2 regions of the Exiguobacterium sp. SL-10 genome follow, and region 2 is predicted to be linked to the other one. Evidence: a T-box and tRNA genes for the amino acid it is inferred to sense, from the RefSeq annotation. Region 2 holds a T-box; the other holds one or more tRNA genes.
What was found. The T-box of region 2 lies ahead of metG (methionine--tRNA ligase). A T-box ahead of a tRNA ligase gene usually reads a tRNA of that ligase, here a tRNA-Met.
Positions count from the first base shown of each region.

Region 1: it encodes a tRNA-Met, which carries the amino acid that the T-box ahead of metG (methionine--tRNA ligase) is inferred to sense. The anticodon was not compared.

Region 1 is NZ_SJUP01000008.1:3,386-13,382, reverse strand. Features, by position in the region: gene EVJ33_RS10020 (hypothetical protein) at 1-1,255, opposite strand, end outside; gene tatC (twin-arginine translocase subunit TatC) at 1,398-2,186, opposite strand; gene EVJ33_RS10010 (twin-arginine translocase TatA/TatE family subunit) at 2,190-2,408, opposite strand; gene EVJ33_RS10005 (redox-sensing transcriptional repressor Rex) at 2,408-3,064, opposite strand; gene EVJ33_RS10000 (ABC-F family ATP-binding cassette domain-containing protein) at 3,214-5,115, shown strand; gene EVJ33_RS09995 (hypothetical protein) at 5,112-5,519, shown strand; gene EVJ33_RS09990 (hypothetical protein) at 5,570-6,136, opposite strand; gene tsaD (tRNA (adenosine(37)-N6)-threonylcarbamoyltransferase complex transferase subunit TsaD) at 6,152-7,174, opposite strand; gene rimI (ribosomal protein S18-alanine N-acetyltransferase) at 7,146-7,631, opposite strand; gene tsaB (tRNA (adenosine(37)-N6)-threonylcarbamoyltransferase complex dimerization subunit type 1 TsaB) at 7,624-8,280, opposite strand; gene tsaE (tRNA (adenosine(37)-N6)-threonylcarbamoyltransferase complex ATPase subunit type 1 TsaE) at 8,277-8,726, opposite strand; tRNA gene EVJ33_RS09965 (tRNA-Met) at 8,832-8,908, opposite strand; tRNA gene EVJ33_RS09960 (tRNA-Met) at 8,934-9,010, opposite strand; gene EVJ33_RS09955 (sporulation protein) at 9,150-9,932, shown strand; gene EVJ33_RS09950 (hypothetical protein) at 9,948-9,997, opposite strand, start outside.
Region 2 is NZ_SJUP01000003.1:36,924-46,920, reverse strand. Features, by position in the region: gene EVJ33_RS04810 (alpha/beta fold hydrolase) at 1-152, opposite strand, end outside; gene pyrH (UMP kinase) at 287-1,024, shown strand; gene EVJ33_RS04800 (GGDEF domain-containing protein) at 1,240-2,076, shown strand; gene EVJ33_RS15415 (hypothetical protein) at 2,069-2,242, opposite strand; gene EVJ33_RS04795 (serine hydrolase domain-containing protein) at 2,229-2,672, opposite strand; gene EVJ33_RS15410 (hypothetical protein) at 2,684-2,821, opposite strand; gene EVJ33_RS04790 (HAD family hydrolase) at 2,850-3,287, opposite strand; gene EVJ33_RS15730 (HAD family hydrolase) at 3,250-3,492, opposite strand; gene metG (methionine--tRNA ligase) at 3,550-5,187, opposite strand; T-box leader at 5,256-5,527, opposite strand; gene EVJ33_RS04780 (hypothetical protein) at 5,581-6,231, opposite strand; gene EVJ33_RS04775 (Rossmann-fold NAD(P)-binding domain-containing protein) at 6,280-6,798, opposite strand; gene EVJ33_RS04770 (GNAT family N-acetyltransferase) at 6,890-7,336, shown strand; gene arr (NAD(+)--rifampin ADP-ribosyltransferase) at 7,477-7,893, shown strand; gene EVJ33_RS04760 (DUF7674 family protein) at 7,953-8,372, shown strand; gene EVJ33_RS04755 (SRPBCC family protein) at 8,536-8,952, opposite strand; gene EVJ33_RS04750 (ABC transporter permease) at 9,338-9,997, opposite strand, start outside.

The sequences.
Region 1 (9,997 bases), on a different contig from region 2:
TTTTCGTCACACTGACAAAAACAGGCGTGTTCGGAGCCGTCTTCCCGCTGATCGGGCCTAAGACACCGGTTGGCGGGTCGAGCGTGAGCGGCACATATTTCGATGCCCATAAATCTAACCGTCGCTCAAAATCGCTCCATTTAAAAATCATGTCATACGATTCATTCGTCTGTAGCGTCAGTTTCCCTTGCTCCCAAACGAACGGGTCGTCTTGATAGGCTAAACGTGCCGTCAACTCAGTCGCTGGAATCGGTAAGGCCGTACCATCGACGAGCGTGGCCGTTCCGTTGACGTCATACGGACGACCTACCTCATAGCGAGTCGTCGTTTTCGGCACACTGACCTGCAGTTGCCACGGTGCCTTCCAAAATGACTCGGGCGTGTAGCCTGCTGACCGGTTCTCAGAAAAGACGTACCATGATCCACGTTTTTGGACGAAGACATCATCAATCGGTGCCTCTCGCCACTCATTTGTGGCGACGTTATAACTAACATAGAACGTCGTGTACATTTTCCGAATCGTGAAATAGTAGACGCCGTCATTCCATATGAGGTTTCTTACGCTTGGGGCTTCTTTCTCGATCCATTGTTTCGTTACGAGATCAAAGATGAAAAGTGTATCCGATTCCCCTACTTTTGCTACAATCCACTGATTTGATCCCTTGATTGAGGATGCGCCCCTCACCTGACCCGTATACGATCCGAGTGTTTCAATTGTCTCACCCGTCACCGTCCGCTTCGTCACTTGACCGTCCACGAATGCGAGAACATTTCCATCATCAAGCAGTCCATACGCTTCATACATACTTTCCGCCTGAATCGACCCGAGAATTTTGCCCGAAAGCGATGTCGTGACATACTTCTTGTCATCGGTCCACAATACCGTGTCTGCTGCCAAATTAATATCTACGACCGCATGAAGTCCGCTCCCTGCGTCAATTGGAAAGACCGTCTTTGAACCGGTGTGAGGATTCCAGACCATCCATTCTTGCCAGCCCTCCAAAATGAATCGACCGTCTCCGATTGCGTGAATGTTATGAAGAACAGACACGCGAATCGGTAACGTATATTCCTCACCGGTCTTGATGTGAACAAGCGTCTCCGGATCTCCCGAACGCCACACATACCCACTATCTCCTACGACTTCTCCTGACGGAATACTTTCCGGTTTGGCATAATCCTCTGCTCGGACTTCGACTCCCGGTGCTACCATCATGACGAGCACCACGAGCATGCTCCATAACCATTTCTTCATTACTCTCCTCATTTCTGTTTATGAATGCATAACTTTCAAAAATAATCCATTTTTTGATTTAACCCTCCTAATTTTAAGTCGTTTTCTTAAAATTGAATAGCCCTAAAATCACAAAAAAACACCACGTCGCACGACGTAGTGTTCACTTCTCATTCATCTGTTTCATCAAATCCATCTGTTCTTTCACTTGCGCCTCTTTCTCACGTCGAAGCACACCCCGGTACGTCACGCGTGAGATCGACAAGCTGATCTCGTACAAGAAGAAGAGCGGCAGTGACACCATGAGGTGCGACGTCAAATCCGGCGGCGTGATAAACGCTGCGACGACGAACAAGGCGAAGTAGGCGTACTTCCGGATTTTCGAGAGGAAATACGGCGTCACGACACCGATGCGCGTCAAAAACATCGTCACGACCGGTAACTGGAATAACAGTCCGAATGGGATGGTCAGTTGCAACAAGAATGTGAAGTAGTTCGACGCCCCGATGATTTGTGTCAGACCGAGGTCTTGCCCGAGGTCCGTCGAGATATCGAGGACGAGCGGGAACAACCAATAATAGGCGAACGCCAAACCGAAGAGGAATAAAACCGAAATGATTGGAATGTAAGCAAGCGTCGCTTTCCGCTCGTTCGGATGCAGACCAGGTGCGACAAACGCCCACAGTTGATACAGTAGAAACGGACCAGCCGCGACGAGACCGATGACGAGCGCCAAGTTCAAATAAATCATGAGCGGGTCCGCGACCCCAAAGGCGTTCAACTCGAGTCCTCGTTCGACGAGGTCCGCCTGCAGATAAGCGAGCACGTATTTGACACTCGGCAAAGCGATCAAAAAGAAGGCAAAGACGACAAATGCCGACAGCATCAGTCGTCTCCGCAGCTCTGTCAAGTGGTCGGACAGTGCCCGTTCTTGATCAGGTTGATGGCTCATCGTTTACTGCTCTTTCTTCTCAATTTCTTTCTTGTCTTTCTCGTCATGTTCGTTCATCATACCACTCGTGGCATTTTTGAACTCACGGAGCGTCTGTCCGGCGGCGCGTCCGAATTCAGGCAATTTCTTCGGCCCGAAGATGATGAGCGCGACGATGGCGATAATGAAGATACTTGCTCCCCCAGGAATACCGACGACGAGCAACGATGATAGTAATTCCATTATTGATGGACCCCCTCAGCAGATGGATAGTGTTGCATAAAGTAAATGAGCGACTGGAGTTCGATCGACAAGTCGATATGATGGACGCGGACCGTATCCGGCACAGTAAGCCTGGCCGGCGTGAAGTTCAAGATGCCTTTGATGCCGAAGCGGACCAAGTCATCCGCGACAGGCTGTGCATAGGCAGACGGCACCGTCAAAATGGCGACGTCAATCTTGTTTTGCTTCATGATCTGTTCCATCTCATCGACGTGATGAATCGGGACACCGGACATCGTCGTGCCGACTTTTGTCTCGTCTGCGTCGAACCCGACGACGATATGTGTGTTATTGTTTTTAAGGAAGTTATAGTTGACGAAAGCTGTCCCGAGATGACCAACCCCGACCAAGGCGACGTTCGTAATCTCGTCCTGATTCAGTGTCTTACGGAAAAAGTCTAACAGATACTGTACGTTATAGCCATATCCCTTTTTACCGAGCGCACCGAAGTACGAGAAATCGCGACGGATCGTGGCCGAATCGACCTTGACCGCCTCGCTCAGTTCAGCAGAAGAGACACGCTGTTTTCCTGACGAATGTAGGCTTTGGATAAACCGATAGTATAGTGGCAACCGTTTGGCTGTCGCTTGCGGAATCTTTGGTTCGTTTTGACTCAACGGAAAGAGCCTCCTTTTTACGACGCGTTTCAAACGAATCTAATGTCATACACCTTGATTGTAAACGAATTCACATGACCACTCAATGAATATACCTGAAATGGGGAAGAAATAAAGTATACTAAATAGAGAGAAAGGGGTTTTTTCATTTGATCCTACTGCAAGTCAATAACTTATCGAAATCATTCGGCGTCGAGCCGATTTTAGAGAACGTCAAACTAGAAATTCAAGAAGGCGAACGCGTCGCCCTCGTCGGCCGCAACGGCGCCGGTAAGTCGACACTGCTCAAAGTCATCGCCGGGGAATACAATTACGACTCAGGCGATATCATGAAGCCAAAAGATGTCACCATCGGCTATCTCGCCCAAGACTCAGGGTTAGAGTCGAATGAGACGATGTGGAATGAGATGCTGACCGTCTTCACTGATTTGATCGAACAAGAAAAAACGCTGCGCCGCATGGAACAAGACATGGGTTCGGAGCGCATCTTGAACGACCCGGCCGCTTATGAGCGCCTCCTGTCGTCTTACGATGAAGAACAGCATACGTTTAAAGACCGCGGTGGTTATCAATATGAGGCGACGATCCGCTCCGTCCTTCACGGGATGCGTTTCTATCCGGACGACTTCGAACGCCGCATCGATACGCTCTCCGGCGGACAACGGACACGTCTCGCACTCGCGAAGATGCTGCTCCAAAGTCCTGACCTGCTCATCTTAGATGAGCCGACGAACCATTTGGACATCGAGACGCTCGGTTGGCTCGAGAAGTATTTGAGCGGCTATAAAGGCGCCGTTCTTATCGTCTCCCACGACCGCTACTTCCTCGACCGCGTCGTCTCGGTCGTCTATGAGCTGTCACGCCATCGAAGCCGCCGCTTCGTCGGGAACTATACGAAGTACCTCGAACAGAAAGCCGCCATCTACGAACAAGAGAAGAAGCAGTTCGAGTCGCAACAAGAAGAAATCGCCAAGATGCAGGACTTCATCCAACGCAACATCGCCCGGGCGACGACGACGAAACGGGCGCAGAGTGTCCGCAAGCGTCTCGAGAAAGTCGACCGGATGGAAGCGCCGGACGGTGACGAGCGCAGTGCCGTCCTCTCCTTCTCGATCAAACGCCAAAGCGGGAACGACGTGTTGAGCGGCAGTGACCTCGCCATCGGCTATGAGGAGCCGATTGCCCAACATCTTCGCTTCCAGCTACAGCGCGGCGAATCAGTCGCCCTCGTCGGCCCGAACGGGGTCGGCAAGTCGACGCTCTTGAAAGTATTGACGAAACAACAGCCGGCCCTTACCGGCGACATCCGCTACGGTGCCGGCGTCGAGATCGGCTACTACGACCAGGAGCAACAGAACTTGTCGGATAAAAACCGCGTCATCGACGAAATTTGGAACGACTGGCCGCTCATGCGCGAACAAGAAGTGCGTAACCTGCTTGGACAGTTCCTGTTCAGCGGTGACGACGTCATGAAACGAGTCTATGAACTGTCGGGTGGCGAACGAGCCCGTTTGACGCTCGCCAAACTGAAACTCGAGCAACCGAACTTGCTCATCTTGGATGAGCCGACGAACCACTTGGATCTCGACTCGAAGATGATTCTCGAGAACGCCCTCGTCGACTATCCAGGTACGATCCTGTTCGTGTCGCACGACCGGTACTTCATCGACCGGCTCGCGACGCGCGTCTTAGAGATCACGCCGAGCGGCATCGATGAGTACCTCGGCGACTACTCGTATTACGTCGAGAAAAAGGAAGAGCTCGAAGACCTGGCCCGGCTCGCCCGCGAGGAAACGAAACAAGTCGTCGTCAAAAAACAGCGGGCCGACAAAGAGCAGCAGCGCGAGGAGCGCCGGATGAAACAGCGGATCGAGGAAATCGAACTGACGATCGAGCGGCACGAGGCTCGTCTCGAGGAGATCGAGCAGCTGTTGTGTGAACCGGACGTCTTCAACGACTTCGCCCGGGCGCAAGAACTGTCGACCGAGTCCGACGCGACGAAAGAGTCAATCACGGCGCTGTACGCAGAATGGGAGGAGCTCCATTCATGATGCGATTCCGTGCGATGCGAATCGAATGGATGCACGCCTTCCTGACCGGTCTCGCCTATATCGTGCCGACGGGGACGGAGTACGTATCCGAACTGATTCGGGGCGAACCGACCGTCGTCCCGTCGCTCCTGTTTTATTTCTTACCGGTCGTCATCGGCTTCATCATCCAGACGTGGAGCGGGATTGTCATCAGTTTGTTGAGCGGTCTGCTCATGAGCACGCTGTTTATCCGCCTTGTCGTCTGGCCGGTCGATGTGACCGTTCACAGCTTTTACACCCCAGGCTCGGTATGGGGACACTTCTATCAGTCGACGCTCCTCATGTGGGTGCTCGCCTTGGTCGTCTTTATCGTGAGCTGGGTGAATATGTGGTACAAACAGAACAAACATCATCCGGACATATAAAAACAGGGAAGCCGCTCTCCATTATGGAGATTAGCTTCCCTGTTTTACGTTTAGAAGTAACGCAGCGGTTGGAAACCACGCGTGTGGAAGTCGAGCTTGAGGCCGTCTTCCGTGATGAAGAACACGTACTCGTTTGTATCGACGTCGCGGACGAACACTTTGTAGAACGTGAGCGTCTCTTCGTCGTTCGTCACATACTTCGCCTCATGCGTCGAGATGACTTGGGCGAACAGTTGCTCTTTGTCAAACTCGTTGACGATGTCCTCGAACTTGGCTGCTTCTTCTTCGGTCGCTTCCCGGCCCGGTGCGATCTCGTAATACGCGTCGCTCGCTTTCGGCTGAACGCCGAGGTTACGGTCGACGACGATGACACTCTCGATATCTTGATCGTCTAGGCTCTTATAGCCGTACAACGTCTCGACGAGCGTGTTCTCACCCGTGACTCGACCGATGCCTTCGAGCGAGTCTGCATCGGTCAGTGAGCGAACGCGTGTCTCTTGCGGCACGATTTCTTCTTGATAAGCGATATTATAAGCGCGGATGATCTCCCGTACTTGCAAAAACGTCGCGACGACGAGCAGTACGATGAGACCTCCAATGATTATGCGTTTCATCATCTGTATATTTTCCCCCTAGACTGTCATGCTCTCTTCTAAGGATAACCCAGGAACCGCATTCATCGCTAGTGTATCGCGCTTTCCGCGCACATACGCATGATGCGCCGCGACACCAATCATACCGGCGTTATCTCCGCATAGATCGAGTGGTGGGATGACGAGGCGGATGCCTTCGCGGTCCGTCGCTTCTTGAAGCGCGGCACGGAGTCCACGGTTGGCCGCGACACCACCCGCAACGAGTAGCTGCTTCGCGCCTTTTTCTTTCACGGCACGAATCGCTTTCTCGACGAGCACTTCGACGACACTCGCTTGGAAGCTGGCCGCTAAGTTTTCAGGGATGACCGTCTCCCCGCGCTGTTCAGCGTTATGGACGGCGTTGATGACCGACGACTTGAGCCCGCTGAAGCTGAAGTCGAAACTTCCTGCCTCGAGTCGAACCCGTGGGAATTTATACGTGTCTTCCCCGTCGGCCGCGAGACGGTCGATGGCAGGTCCACCTGGGTAAGGAAGGCTGAGCGTCCGTGCGACTTTGTCATATGCTTCTCCGGCCGCATCGTCACGTGTCTCACCGATGACTTCGAACACACCGTGCTCGGGCATATAGACGAGCTCCGTATGTCCGCCTGAGACGACGAGACAGACGAGTGGGAACTCCATCTTTTCGACGAGTTCGTTCGCATAGATGTGTCCGGCGATGTGATGCACGCCGATGAGTGGTTTACTGTGGGCGAACGCGAGCGCCTTGGCCGCACTGATGCCGACGAGAAGTGCCCCGACGAGACCCGGCCCTTGCGTGACCGCGACGGCATCGACGTCTTGCATCGTCACACCGGCTTCGCTAAGAGCGTCATCGATGACGTACGTGATCCGTTCGACGTGGTGGCGCGAGGCGACCTCGGGCACGACCCCACCGAACCGTTTGTGGCTTTCAATCTGCGACGAGACGACGTTCGATAAGAGCGTCTTACCGTCACGCACGAGCGCGACCGACGTCTCATCACAGCTCGACTCAATCGCGAGGATGAGCGATGTGTCCATCTGTTTCACTTCCTAACTTCGCCCAGTAGATATAGGCGTCTTCATTATTGTCTTGATAATAGCGTTTTCGGCGTCCCGCATTTTCAAAACCAAACTGTTCATACAGCTTTTGGGCACCGATGTTTGAGACACGCACTTCGAGTGTGAGCGCCGCGAGTGACTTTGAACGGGCAAATTCGACGAGTTGCGTCAGGAGCAGATTGCCGATGCCTTGTCCGCGATATTCCGGTAAGACGGCGATGTTCGTGATATGCCCCTCGTCTACGATTTGCCAGACGCCGATGAAACCGACGACGCGTCGTTCATGTACAGCGACGAAGTAAATCGCTTGGTCATTGCGGAGCATCTCGTTCATGAACGCCTCTTTCGTCCAAGGAATGGCGAACGAGGCTTCCTCGACTTTGGTCACTTCATCGACGTCGAGCCAGTTCATGCGACGGATTTGAATGTCAGCCATTGTTCTGTCCCTCGAGCCATTTCGCTTCCGCCTCAGCGAGACGAAGATACTCGGGCTCAAACGCATGGACATCATTCGTGACTTCACCTAAGGCGACGAGATCGCTCGCCCGGCCGTAACTATGCGCGGCCGGCGCTTCTGTATACTCATACGCGGCCAAGACGTCACGGAACGGCTCGACGTCGCCGACGACGACGAACGGTCCTGTGATATTGGCTTCGAGCCAAGCAGTTACCGAGGCGTGACGGTCGGGTGTAACGGCCTCGTTTTGTTGATAGTATCCGATATAAGCGTTCCCTCGGCGGGCGTCGATGAGCGATACGACCGGGAGTTCCGTGTTCGGGGCCGCCGCCATGAGACGGAGCGCCGAGACCCCGACGAGCGGGATTTGAAGCGTGTAGGCGAGCGTCTTCGCCGTCGTCACACCGATACGAATGCCCGTATAAGACCCAGGCCCTGTCGTCACGACGATGCGTTCAAGCTCGTTCGGTGTCCATTTGACAGCGCTCATCAATTGTTCGATCATCGGCATGAGCGTGACGGCATGGTTTTTAGACACCATGACCGTCGCTTCGGCTTGAATCTGTCCGTGTTCGCTCAAAGCGACAGACAGACGTGTCGTCGCCGTATCAATCATGAGTTGCTTCATGCGAGCACCTCTTTCACGAGCGCATCGTACATGTCACCGACGGGCGCGAACGTCAGTTGACGTTCCTCGTCCCCGATTCGCTCGATCGTGATGGCGAGGCGTTCAGTCGGCAACGATGACTCGATCAAGTTCGACCATTCGACGATAGCGACGCCATCCCCGTTAATATATTCTTCGAGTCCGATATCGTCCCCCGTGTCTTCGAGACGATAGACGTCCATATGATAAAGCGGCAAGCGCCCTTGATACTGTTTCATGATCGTGAACGTCGGGCTATTGACATTACGCGTGACACCGAGACCTTTGCCAAAGCCTTGGGTGAACGTCGTCTTACCGGCACCGAGGTCACCGTTCAACGTTATGACCGTCCCGGCTTGGACGAGCGTGGCGATTTTTTCTGCCACCGCCTGCGTCTCGGCCGCAGAATGGGTAATCAATGTATACATGATGTTTCTCCTTTAGTAGTTCTAGCGATACGTACTCATTGTACACTCAATTTTACGCAAAAAAAAACACGAAACGTCATCGTTTCGCTATCTCATTTAAAAAATTGGTTGCGGGGGCTGGATTTGAACCAACGACCTTCGGGTTATGAGCCCGACGAGCTACCAGACTGCTCCACCCCGCGACGACATATGAAATTAAATAAAAATTGGTTGCGGGGGCCGGATTTGAACCGACGACCTTCGGGTTATGAGCCCGACGAGCTACCAGACTGCTCCACCCCGCGATGGTTTGAATTGTTTCGACATCCTCTATAATAAGTGAAGCAGTTATAAAATGCAACCTTTTTCTAAATGTTTTTTGAGAATTGGATTCGGGAACAATTAAGAGAGTGTATTTTACTAGAGAAAAGGAGCGCGACCGTCATGTCGAAATGGGGTAATCGCTTTAAAAAATGGTTCTTTTCCGAACTGGATGCATCCGTCTATTTTCACACCGTACCGTTTCTACCGAACGAGACCGTCCATGGAACGTTACGCGTGTCGAACACCACTTCACATGTCGTGCGGCTGCAGGAGTTGACGCTTAACTTTTTGACGACCTTTAAAGACATCACGCTCGAGGGTAACGAGTTCAACCGCGAGGCCGACCTTCAAGAAGTCCCGATCCCTTTATCGGCCGTGCTCGAACCTGGTGCTGAAGAGCATATCCCGTTCACGTTTGATTTGACGATGTACGCTCCGTCGACAGCGGGCGCCCCATATAGTGTGGAAGCGACCGTCTGGGACACGGACGGCAAACGGGTTTGGTTCGATGTCGTCGAAAATGTTGAAGTTGAACCGCTCCCCGTTTTGAAACGTCTGTTAGAGGCGACCGAACACGCCGGCCTCGAGCTCATGTTCGTCCGCAACGTCATCGATCCACTTGGAGAAGAACGCCCGTACCCGTTCGTCGAGAAGTATGGATTTAAACCGGTCGGTGACTGGGCCGACGAATTTGAAATCGTCAAATCGTTTTGGCGAATCGACGAGGACGGGGTCGACGTCTATTACTGGCTCGACAACATCGAGAAGCAACGCACACTCGAGTCGATCGCCAACGACGTCACGTTGCGCCATCGCTCACTCACGTGGGACCAACTCGAGCGCGAACAAGATCGACTCGGACTCGGGATTCAAGAAACGTTACGTAGTCACCGCTCATCATGAGCGGGGCTACGTATCTCATTTGTCTTGTTTCGTGGTTATAAATTGATGCAACATCGAGGCAATTA
Region 2 (9,997 bases):
ATGACCTGATTCGTTACACTTAGCTTCTCTGTCACCTCATGCCACTCTTCGAACGAACAACCCATTCCAGTCATGATGACGATTGGTATACCATGCTCTCCTTTACGCTTCACTTCAAGTTCTGTCTCAAACACTTTCACAAAATGGTTCATGGATATCGCCCCCTAATCGTCTCCCGTTTCCAACAATCTCACTTTTCATTATAGCTGACCCGTTAAAATCATTGCTAAATAATTGAAGAACCTATATAATTTTGGAGATTTGAAATCAGAAAGGGAGTGTAGCGTTGAACAACTATCAGAACGTGCTCATCAAGTTGAGCGGGGCAGCCATCGCCGGCGAAGACAACTCAAATTTTGATGCACACAACCTCGATCAAATTGCGGTTGAAATCCTGTCATTGATCGATATGGGCATCAACGTCTCCCTGATGATCGGCGGAGGGAACATCTTCCGAGGCAACATGGCCGACGCATGGGGTATCGACCGCGTCGAGGCCGACAACATCGGCACACTCGGCACCGTCATCAACAGCTTGATGCTTCGCGGGGTCCTGAAGAGTAAGACCGACCGCGAAGTTCGGGTCATGACGGCCATGCCGATTCCGAGTATGGCCGAGCCGTACATTCGACTGAAGGCACTCACCCATCTGAACAAAGGATACGTCCTCATCTTCGCAGGTGGTAACGGTCAGCCGTTCGTCTCGACTGACTATCCGGCGGTTCAACGCGCGGTCGAGATGCACTGTGACGCCCTGTTCGTCGCCAAAAACGGAATCTCCGGCGTCTATACGGACGACCCGAATCGTTCGAGCACGGCGAGACAATATACATCGCTCCACTATAACGATGTGTTGCGCCATGACTTGAAGGTGATGGATCAATCGGCGCTGCTTCTCGCGCGAGACAATCATCTCCCGGTCCATGTGTTCGACTTTGACGAGACGGGCGCGATGAAGCGCATCTGTATGGGCGAATCGATTGGCACGTTGATTCACGATGGCAGGACTAACTTTGCCACATAACTGACGACACCACCGACATCTGTCCCGGTGGTGTCGTTTACTTCATCCGCTCGAAGAAACGCACTTGCTCCGATTCGAAAAACGAGCTCATCGTCCCAATCTGATGTTCTATAATGAAGGTGACGGACATCTTTGATTGGTTATTTCCCACACATAGCGGGTAATTGAGATGGTGGCTCATCGCGAGCTGATTTAAAACAGATGGAGGGTTAAACATGAAGCAATGGACCAATGAATCGACTTATTTGTTCGGGCTCATCGCCTGTATGATTGTCGGCTCGATGGCATTCACCGTTCTTTTGTCCGATAGTAACACCGGTCTTCTCGGCTACTTGATTTTACCGGCCGTCGTTCTATCTTCCCTTATCTTCGGAATGCGGGCCGGGCTGACCCTGTCTGTATCACTCCTTCTCTTTTTATTCATCTATTTCCGATGGTTCGCATCCATCTATGAAGCAGGAAACGTTCAGTTTTTCAACGGCAGAGGTATCAGTTTTACGATTTTGCTGCTCGTCATGTCCATTTTGTCCGGTCTCGTTCATCAACTCGTGAAGAACGTACAACTGTCACGTCTCGAGTTAGAGGAGCGTACCCGACAGCTCGTGGCCGTCGACCCTGAGACGTGGCTCGATAACGCCGAACGGTTTCGGATGGACTTGAATGCCGAACGCGATCGCCTCATTCGCCACGGTGACGCCTTCACGGTCTCGTTCATTCAGATTCATGAGCTGAGACAATTCGAAGAACGGTTTGGACGGACCGAGTATGAATGGTTCTTGAATTACTTCAGTGACGAGCTCCACCTGGCCACGAGACGAACAGATCATAAATACCGAGTCGCTCTAGACACGTTCGCCATCATCTATCCGCACACGTCCCCTGAGGCCGCCCGCGTCGTCCATGATCGGATTCGCCCGTTACTCGAACAGTACGAGCTTCAAAGCGGTGAACACGTGTCGTTGACGCATGAGCATACGTTTTATGACGTGAATCTAGAAAATTGCAACGCAGCCGTTGATGAAATCAATGCGAACATGTCGACATTCAGTTGAATGTCGCACGATAAACATCCCCAATCAGACCATCTATTTGATGTACCCCTAAATCTGCATTCGTCATGATGATCAGTGATTTACCGATGTCCGGGTACGCCACGAGCATGCTTTGAAACCAATCCCCAGCCGAGCGAGGATAGCTCTCGCTGCTACTGTTTCCCATCAAGAAAGACACCGGGGTTCAACGACGAAGCAGACAGCATGTCTTCTACCATCCGAGGAGACAGTACGCGACTGTTCCCTTTCACCGCCTCCATCAGTTCGATGACGACGCGCATCAAATCCTCTGTCGTCGTCCATAGCCCGGCCTCCGATGGATATGGATAGTGCGGGATGATGGGGGCGACGGAATGGCCGCGCTTGTCGTGGCCGCTCGCGAACGTCACACTTTCCACCTCGAAGTCACACCCACTCGCATGCATACCGAGCGGGAAGAACAGCTCGTCACGTATCACATCCGCGAACGGGCGCTTCAGGACGTCCTCAACCAACAGTTGAATCACACCAAATCCAGCCTCCGAATAATGAAACGCTTGGCCCGGCTCGCCAGTCACCTGAACCGGTCCGTCGTGATACGGCGTTTCTCCGTTCAATAAAGAGCGTGTCAGCCGTCACGAGTTGACCGCTCTCCGTCGCTACCGTACCGATCCATCAATTGCCCATGTTCAAGCCAGACGATGCTACAACCCGGAACGCGATGATGTCTCATCCGCTCCTCGATATACGCTACATCTAACGGCATCACGCAACTTCCTCTCCTAAAGATAATCTCACCGCATCACAATCAATTCGGACAAATCGTCAATCGAATCATCGGCGTCTGCTTCAGACTCCTCCCACCGGTCGTTCCGTTTCCAAACCGTCCGCATGCCGACTCGCTTAGCGGCTTGAATATCATGGAGCGCGTGATCCCCGACTAACATGGCAGTTTCTGGCGTAACGTCTAATGCCTCGAGAGCCCAATGAAACAGCTCGGGATCTGGTTTCTTCATGCCTTCCCATTCAGAGACGAGAATACAATCGAAATAGTCACTGATCCCTAAACCATGGATGGACTTCATTTGAAATTCGCCAAATCCGTTCGTGATGATACCGAGTCGAAGACCACGCGCTTTTAAGGCGTTCAGCATCGAGTCGAGATTCGGGAAAGCGACACAGCAATGCTGAAACTCATTCACATAGTCGTCGAGTGATTCTACTAATCTCAAATTCCTGAATCAACTGGTCATACACCGCGTCTTTCCATCGATATCCATGATTGTCGAGTTCGATGAAGCACGTGACATAATCTCGTTCTTCGATGCCTTTCAGACGTTCTTTCAAGCGCGCATACTGGTCATGGATGAACCGTCGCACGGATTCATCACGGTCTAGCAGCGTGCCATCTAAATCGAATATGACGGCCTTAATCATCGATATGGCCCCTTTCACATATTCATCATTCGAAATGAGGAATACACCTCCATCCCGTCATGTGATTGATTGCTCGTAAAGTCTCGCCCGTTCTTCCTCAATGTTGGCCACATCGATTCTGTCAAATAACGGAGCCACCTTGTTCAAACGATGTGATTTGATCCTTACAACATTCCATCCCTCGCCCACCACGTTAATCATTTCGTAAATATTCTCACTCGAGAATGGCAGAAACGGTTCCAAGATACGTCCCAAATTAATAATCAAATGAACGCAGTTCGCTAGCGTCTGTTGACACTCTTGTTCACTTGTATTGATTTCTTTCCAAGGTTGCTGTTGATCGAAATATTTATTCGAAAATCGAACCACTTCAAAAACCGTCTCCAAGCCTTGCTTGAATTTCGCTTGTTCAATGAGTTGACCCACATCTTCATACAACGTTTCAATTTTTGATTGAATCTCGATCGATACGTCTACGTCGGGAATGACGCTTTCAAATGATTTCTCAATGAATTTAAGCGTTCGGTTGACAAAATTCCCGTAAGCTCCTAGCAATTCACCATTGTGACTATAGATGAATTCTTTCCACGAAAAATCGGCATCCCTGTTCTCAGGTGCGTTGATGGTCATAAAATAGCGAATCGAATCCGCATCGTACCGCTCTAACAAATCCGGTACCCAAACTGCCCAGTTCTTGCTCGTGGATAATTTTCGTTTCTCGAGCGTTACATACTCGTTCGAGACAATGTGCGTCGGTAACGCTTTGTCTCCCAAGGCATCAAGAATCGCGGCCCATATCACGGTATGAAAAGGGACATTGTCTTTTCCATGTACGTAATATGATCGCACAGCAGGTGACCAAAACGGTGAATCATCAGTTCCGTTAGTATGCGCCCATAGTTGACTCGCCGTGTAATAGCCTGCTACCGCTTCAATCCACACATATATCTTTTTCGCTTCATATCCTTTGATTGGCACGCTGACACCGATTGATAAATCTCGTGATACGGCACGGTCTTGCAACCCTTCGCTCAAGTATCTGTTCGTCAGTGAGATCGCATTCTCACGCCAAAGTGAATGGGTCTGCGCATGGGTCACATACGATTCTAACGTTTTTTGAAACGAGCTCAATGAAAGATAAAAATGTTCAGTCGAACGTGTCGTCGGTTCGTTCCCACAAAGCTTACATTGGCGCTCCAGCAAATCGAGCGGCTCGAGCATTTTAGAACAATGGTCACATTGGTCGCCACGCGCTTGACCATGACATTGCGGACAAACTCCTTCCACATAGCGATCCGGAAGAAATTGTTCACAATGGGTACAATAGCTTTGTTCGACTTCTTTTTTATAGATCAGTCCCTTTTGAAGCAAATTGAGAAAGATGCGTTGCACGCTCCGATGATGGAACGCGGTGTCCGTCCTTGTATACACATCATATGAAAATCCGAGCTTAGAAAAACATGCTTCAAACTCTTCATGGTACCGATCCGCGATAGCAGCCGGGGATACGCCTTCTTGTTTCGCCCTGACTGTAATCGGGGTCCCGTTGCAGTCGCTGCCTGACACGTACAGTACTTCTTCTCCTTTTAGCCGAAAATATCTTGCTAAAATATCTCCAGAAAGAAGACTCGAAACATGTCCTAAATGTAAAGATCCGTTCGCATACACCCAAGCCCCACCAATGAATACAGCCATGACTTCATTCCTCCAGTTAATTAGTTGAATAGAAAACAAAAAAACCTCGCCCTCAACTGTTCATAACAGTTAAGGACGAGGTTTGGATTCCCCGTGGTACCACCTTAGTTCGCAAAATGGCTTACACCATTTGCCTCTTCAAGTACAGAACAAAAAATCGTTCGTATACCGTGACATTGATAACGGGTGCCAATTCCCGTCGAAGCCTACTCATACGTTTCGTACTTTCGGGTCGAAGCTCAGAGACCATTTTCAAGTGGGGATTTTCAACTTCTTTTCAGCTACCGAAGTTCTCTGTATAAAAATCGAGTCACTCTACTTTTCTCATCTATGCCTTTATCGAATATGTAAGAGTATCATATTCGTATTGGAATTTTTAGTCAATCAAAATTTTCAAGTTTGTGGAAGAAGCACGTTGTTTTTTTTCGTCACCGTATCGATAATCCGGGTGTGCGTATCGTTTTTCGAGAGCAATACGGTCTCGCCCGTCTCGTCAAAACAGTAAGCGATTGGAATTGAAAATCCACAGTTCCGATACGACCCGTCGGCGTGGCTCGTCCCGAGTATGATTGAGCGTTGTTGCATCGCGATTTGCTTCGCTTCGCCGGACCAGTCCGCATATTGTACTTCGCTGAACATGCCGACGCCAATCGGATTGAAGATGCGTTGGATGTTATCTTTCGATTTGAGTCCGTCGAGCCCCATGAAGATTTCTCGACAGAGCACATATCCGTATCGGTGAACGTCGTCCTCGACGGTTGACGGCATGAAGAGCGGCATCGTTTCCGGCGTCTTGGCACGGTCCAACAGCATCTCCCCTCGCTTGTTGATGATAAAGGCGCGGTCCACGTTCTGCTCGTTTCGATAGCCCATCACGACCGCTGTCTGGAATCGCTTCGCGAGTTTCTTGACCTCGGGAAGATGGGTAACCTGACAATAGCCTTCCGGGTACAAGATCAAGTCCACATCGGGGTTCGCTTTGATGTCTTGACTGAATTGCTCTAGGTGTTTTTCCATTTTGGGTTGGCCAATCAGAATCTTCATATGTACGGCACACCTTTCTCAAATTTACATTTTTTAAAATCAATATTCTCACTTCGTTGCAAAGCCGACTAAACAAAGAGGTTTCTTCTCATGAATCGCCTCGACCACGCCTCCGGCAATCTCTTCATGCGTCAACCAGCGGCGCTGACCTTTCACGACCTGATAGCCGAGTTGTACTTGGTGATAACGGACATTTTTAGGGATCCTCAGCCCGTTCCTCACACCGCTCGGATTCGCGCGGCTCCCGAGAACATGGAACACGTCCGTGCCCCCGCGCAGTGCTGACAACACACACGGTAAGGCGTTAGCTGCGTCCGAATGAATCCAGGCAACGACCAAGTCGAAATCTCCGTGATCCGCAATCGAACTTCGCAACGCTTCCTTGAGACGCAAGTCGTCCCGATAGTCGAACAATATGGCAGACAGCCGATCTGGCGATTGATCGGTCAATCGGTTCATTTTCTCGGCATCCCGTCCGATGATGGACACGTGATACCCAACCTCTGCTAACCAAAGGACCGTCCCCGCCAGCATCCCGCTGCCGCCGATCACTAGCGCATGTTTCACGATATATCTGTCCCTTCTGTCCGTTTATAAGTATGGAAGGAATCCTGTCTTACGAGAGCGAAATCCACATATAACATCCCCTCAAGGAGGCATGATTCCCATTCCATCGACCATCTATTTCATCAAACCAATCGAGTCGCCACACGAACTCGATGAATCGTTCCCAGTCATGAACCAACTGCGTACCGACCTGACGCTCGACACGTATCGTGAAATCGTAGCCGCCATGCGACCGCAAGGCTATGAACTGTATGCGTTATACGCCGACGATGCGATTGTATCGCTTGCGGGTATTGAGCTCCGCGTCAATCTATATCTCGAGAAACACGTCTTCATTTACGACCTTGTGACGTGCGCGAACCATCGCTCGAACGGATATGGTGAGATGCTGCTTCACTTCGTCCACGAATACGCCCGCGACCATAGTGCCAAATACGTCGCCCTTGAGTCAGGACTTGCCCGGACCGAGGCGCACCGCTTTTATAAAGACAAAATGGACTATGCCATCACGAGCTATTCGTTTCGTAAACAGCTTTGAATTCGTTGTAACGAAAAAGGAAGAGCCTGTCGCTCTTCCCGTCTCTATTATATCGTGATTCTCGAACCAAAAACAGACTGTGTTCTCCTAAATTCATCCACTATACTGTGAAGACAACCTGACTGAAGGAGAGATGAAGCATGACTGATGACATGAGACCGCTCGATCCAGGCCCGTTTTTTCACGGCACGAAAGCCGAACTGAAGCTAGGTGACTTGCTAGAACCGAAGCGACGCTCAAACTATCAAGATAAGCAGTCGAATTACATCTATTTCACGGCCACCCTCGACGCCGCCAAATGGGGTGCCGAACTGGCGAGCGGTGAGGCTCGTGAACGCATCTATCTCGTCGAACCGACGGGTGACTTCGAGAATGACCCGAACTTGACGGACAAGCGCTTCCCTGGCAATCCGACCCGGTCGTACCGGTCGAACGCCCCGCTCAAAGTCGTGGCCGAGCTCGGGACGTGGGAACGCCATCCGGATGATGTGATCACGCATATGCTTGAATCGCTTGAGAACCTGCGGCAATCAGGAGAAGATGTGATTGACGACTGATACGAAGGCGAGGCACCTTGAATCATTCCTTTACACAATACTATCAGCGAGGGAAAACTATGAAAAAAGAAATCTCTAAATGCGAAGTGATGGAACTATTTTTACAAGCGTGTCCTTCCTATAGAAATCGATGGAATGCATATGTTGAAGACAATTACGAGACTGGAGATGAGCAGTTACTGTATATCGATTTTGCTGATCTTGCTGCGCACATCGTTGACTTGTATAGACAAAACAAGTTGAAAGAGTTTCCGGCGGTGTTTCATGTCATTGAATTATTTCACACAACTGGTGATCCTTACGTTAAAGAAGCTGTGACAATCGGATTATTGGAAGATATGCAAAACAAATTATTATACAGCGGAAGAGAGACGAGTGTATTTCATGAATATTTGCATCAAGAATCACTTGAATGGTGGAATCATCTTAATGATTTTTGGGATGGAAAAACGAAATACGTTGGTGGTCCTGAGAGATAATCCTACTTCTAGGAAAAACCATTTTTAATGGGTTGAGCTCTACTTCATTGAATTCATACAATAATATCCTCACCTCTGAAAAAATAAAGAATAGACACTCTGTTTACATTTCGACATCGAAAAGTGTACAGAGTGTCTCCTCTCAAACTTTTTTATGCATACGTTAGTTTTCTTCAACGTACTTTTTAAAATGCTCAAGGATTGCTTGCCAACCTTGACGCTGTAACTCAAGCGGATTCATCGATTCCGCGTCAAACGTTTCAACAATTTTTGTTTGCTCACCTTCTGAAACAAATGAAATGTGTACTCTGCGTTCATCTTCAAAGTGATATTGAATGAGTTGATTGACTAATACTTCATCATATACACCTTCAAAATCGAAGGCCATACTTTTGTCTTTAGCCTCCATCCGACTTCGAAACTTTCCACCGGCTCTCAAGTCATTCTCTGCTTCCGTCGTGTGCCAATCTTCTGATGCATGATTCCATTGCTTAATATGGTCAGGTTCTGTCCAAAGTCGCCATACTTTATCGATTGGCGCATCAACGAGAGATGATACCGTCACTGTATTTGATTCCATCTAATAATCTCCTTTGAAATGAATTGTTTCTACACGCTTTAACGTCGACTCTGAATGAACAACAAATAACATCTTTTACATCACATCATTCGATATGCATTCGTTGAAATCCTTCCTCCACTTTCTCTGACATATACTTGATTGCAATCCTGTATTAAGTCGACTCTTCGACAGATTGAGAGATGCGAATAGCGCTAATTAGACGTTCTTTTCCATAGTGCAAAACCTTATCAACGGACATGCAGATTCTCTAATCGTTTAGGCCGTTTGAAAATAAATGCGTATATTCTTAAGAAGAATTCAGATGCGAAATTAATCCAAAATAAAACGTGCACAAAGCAATAATCGATGCTTTGAACACGTTTTAATTCCACTGTGACTTTACTTAGTTGATATCGAAGGCAATCACGTAGTCTCCTCCGACAATCTCTCCGCTCACAAGGAGCGCTGCACGCTTAGTTTCTTCTGGAACTTCATAGGTCAGGGTGACCAAAGATGTAGACGGAACACGTAACCAGGAGTTGTGTTCCCAGCCTCCTCGTTCGACCATCGTGAATGTTTTGACTTTATACTCTTCTCCTTGATTATCAAGCAACTTATAGCCCGGAGGATAGTATTTGATAATTCCCCCATCTGAGTCCGTCCCGGCCTTCGGTGTGTCACCACGTACCGCCACCGAAACCAATTTGTATCCTGGCTTAGCAGGGGCGACTTCCGAAGGAGTCGGAACGATTTTCTCGATGCTGACGAGTTCATCACGGTAGGTCGGGTCGTCATATTCATAATAACGATACGAATCATTTCCTCGTTTTTCGATTTCTCGTGAAGACTCAGAAGGTTTATTAGAAATATCCACACCAATCACATATTCACCGGCCACTATATCCCCATTAACGATAAGCGCGACCCGTACTGTGTCTTCTGGAACTTCATATGTCAATGTGACTAAAGACGTTGAAGGGACTCGAAGCCAAGAGTTATGTTCCCATCCCCCTCGTTCAACTACACTAAATGATTTCACCTTGTACTCTTCACCCTTGTCATC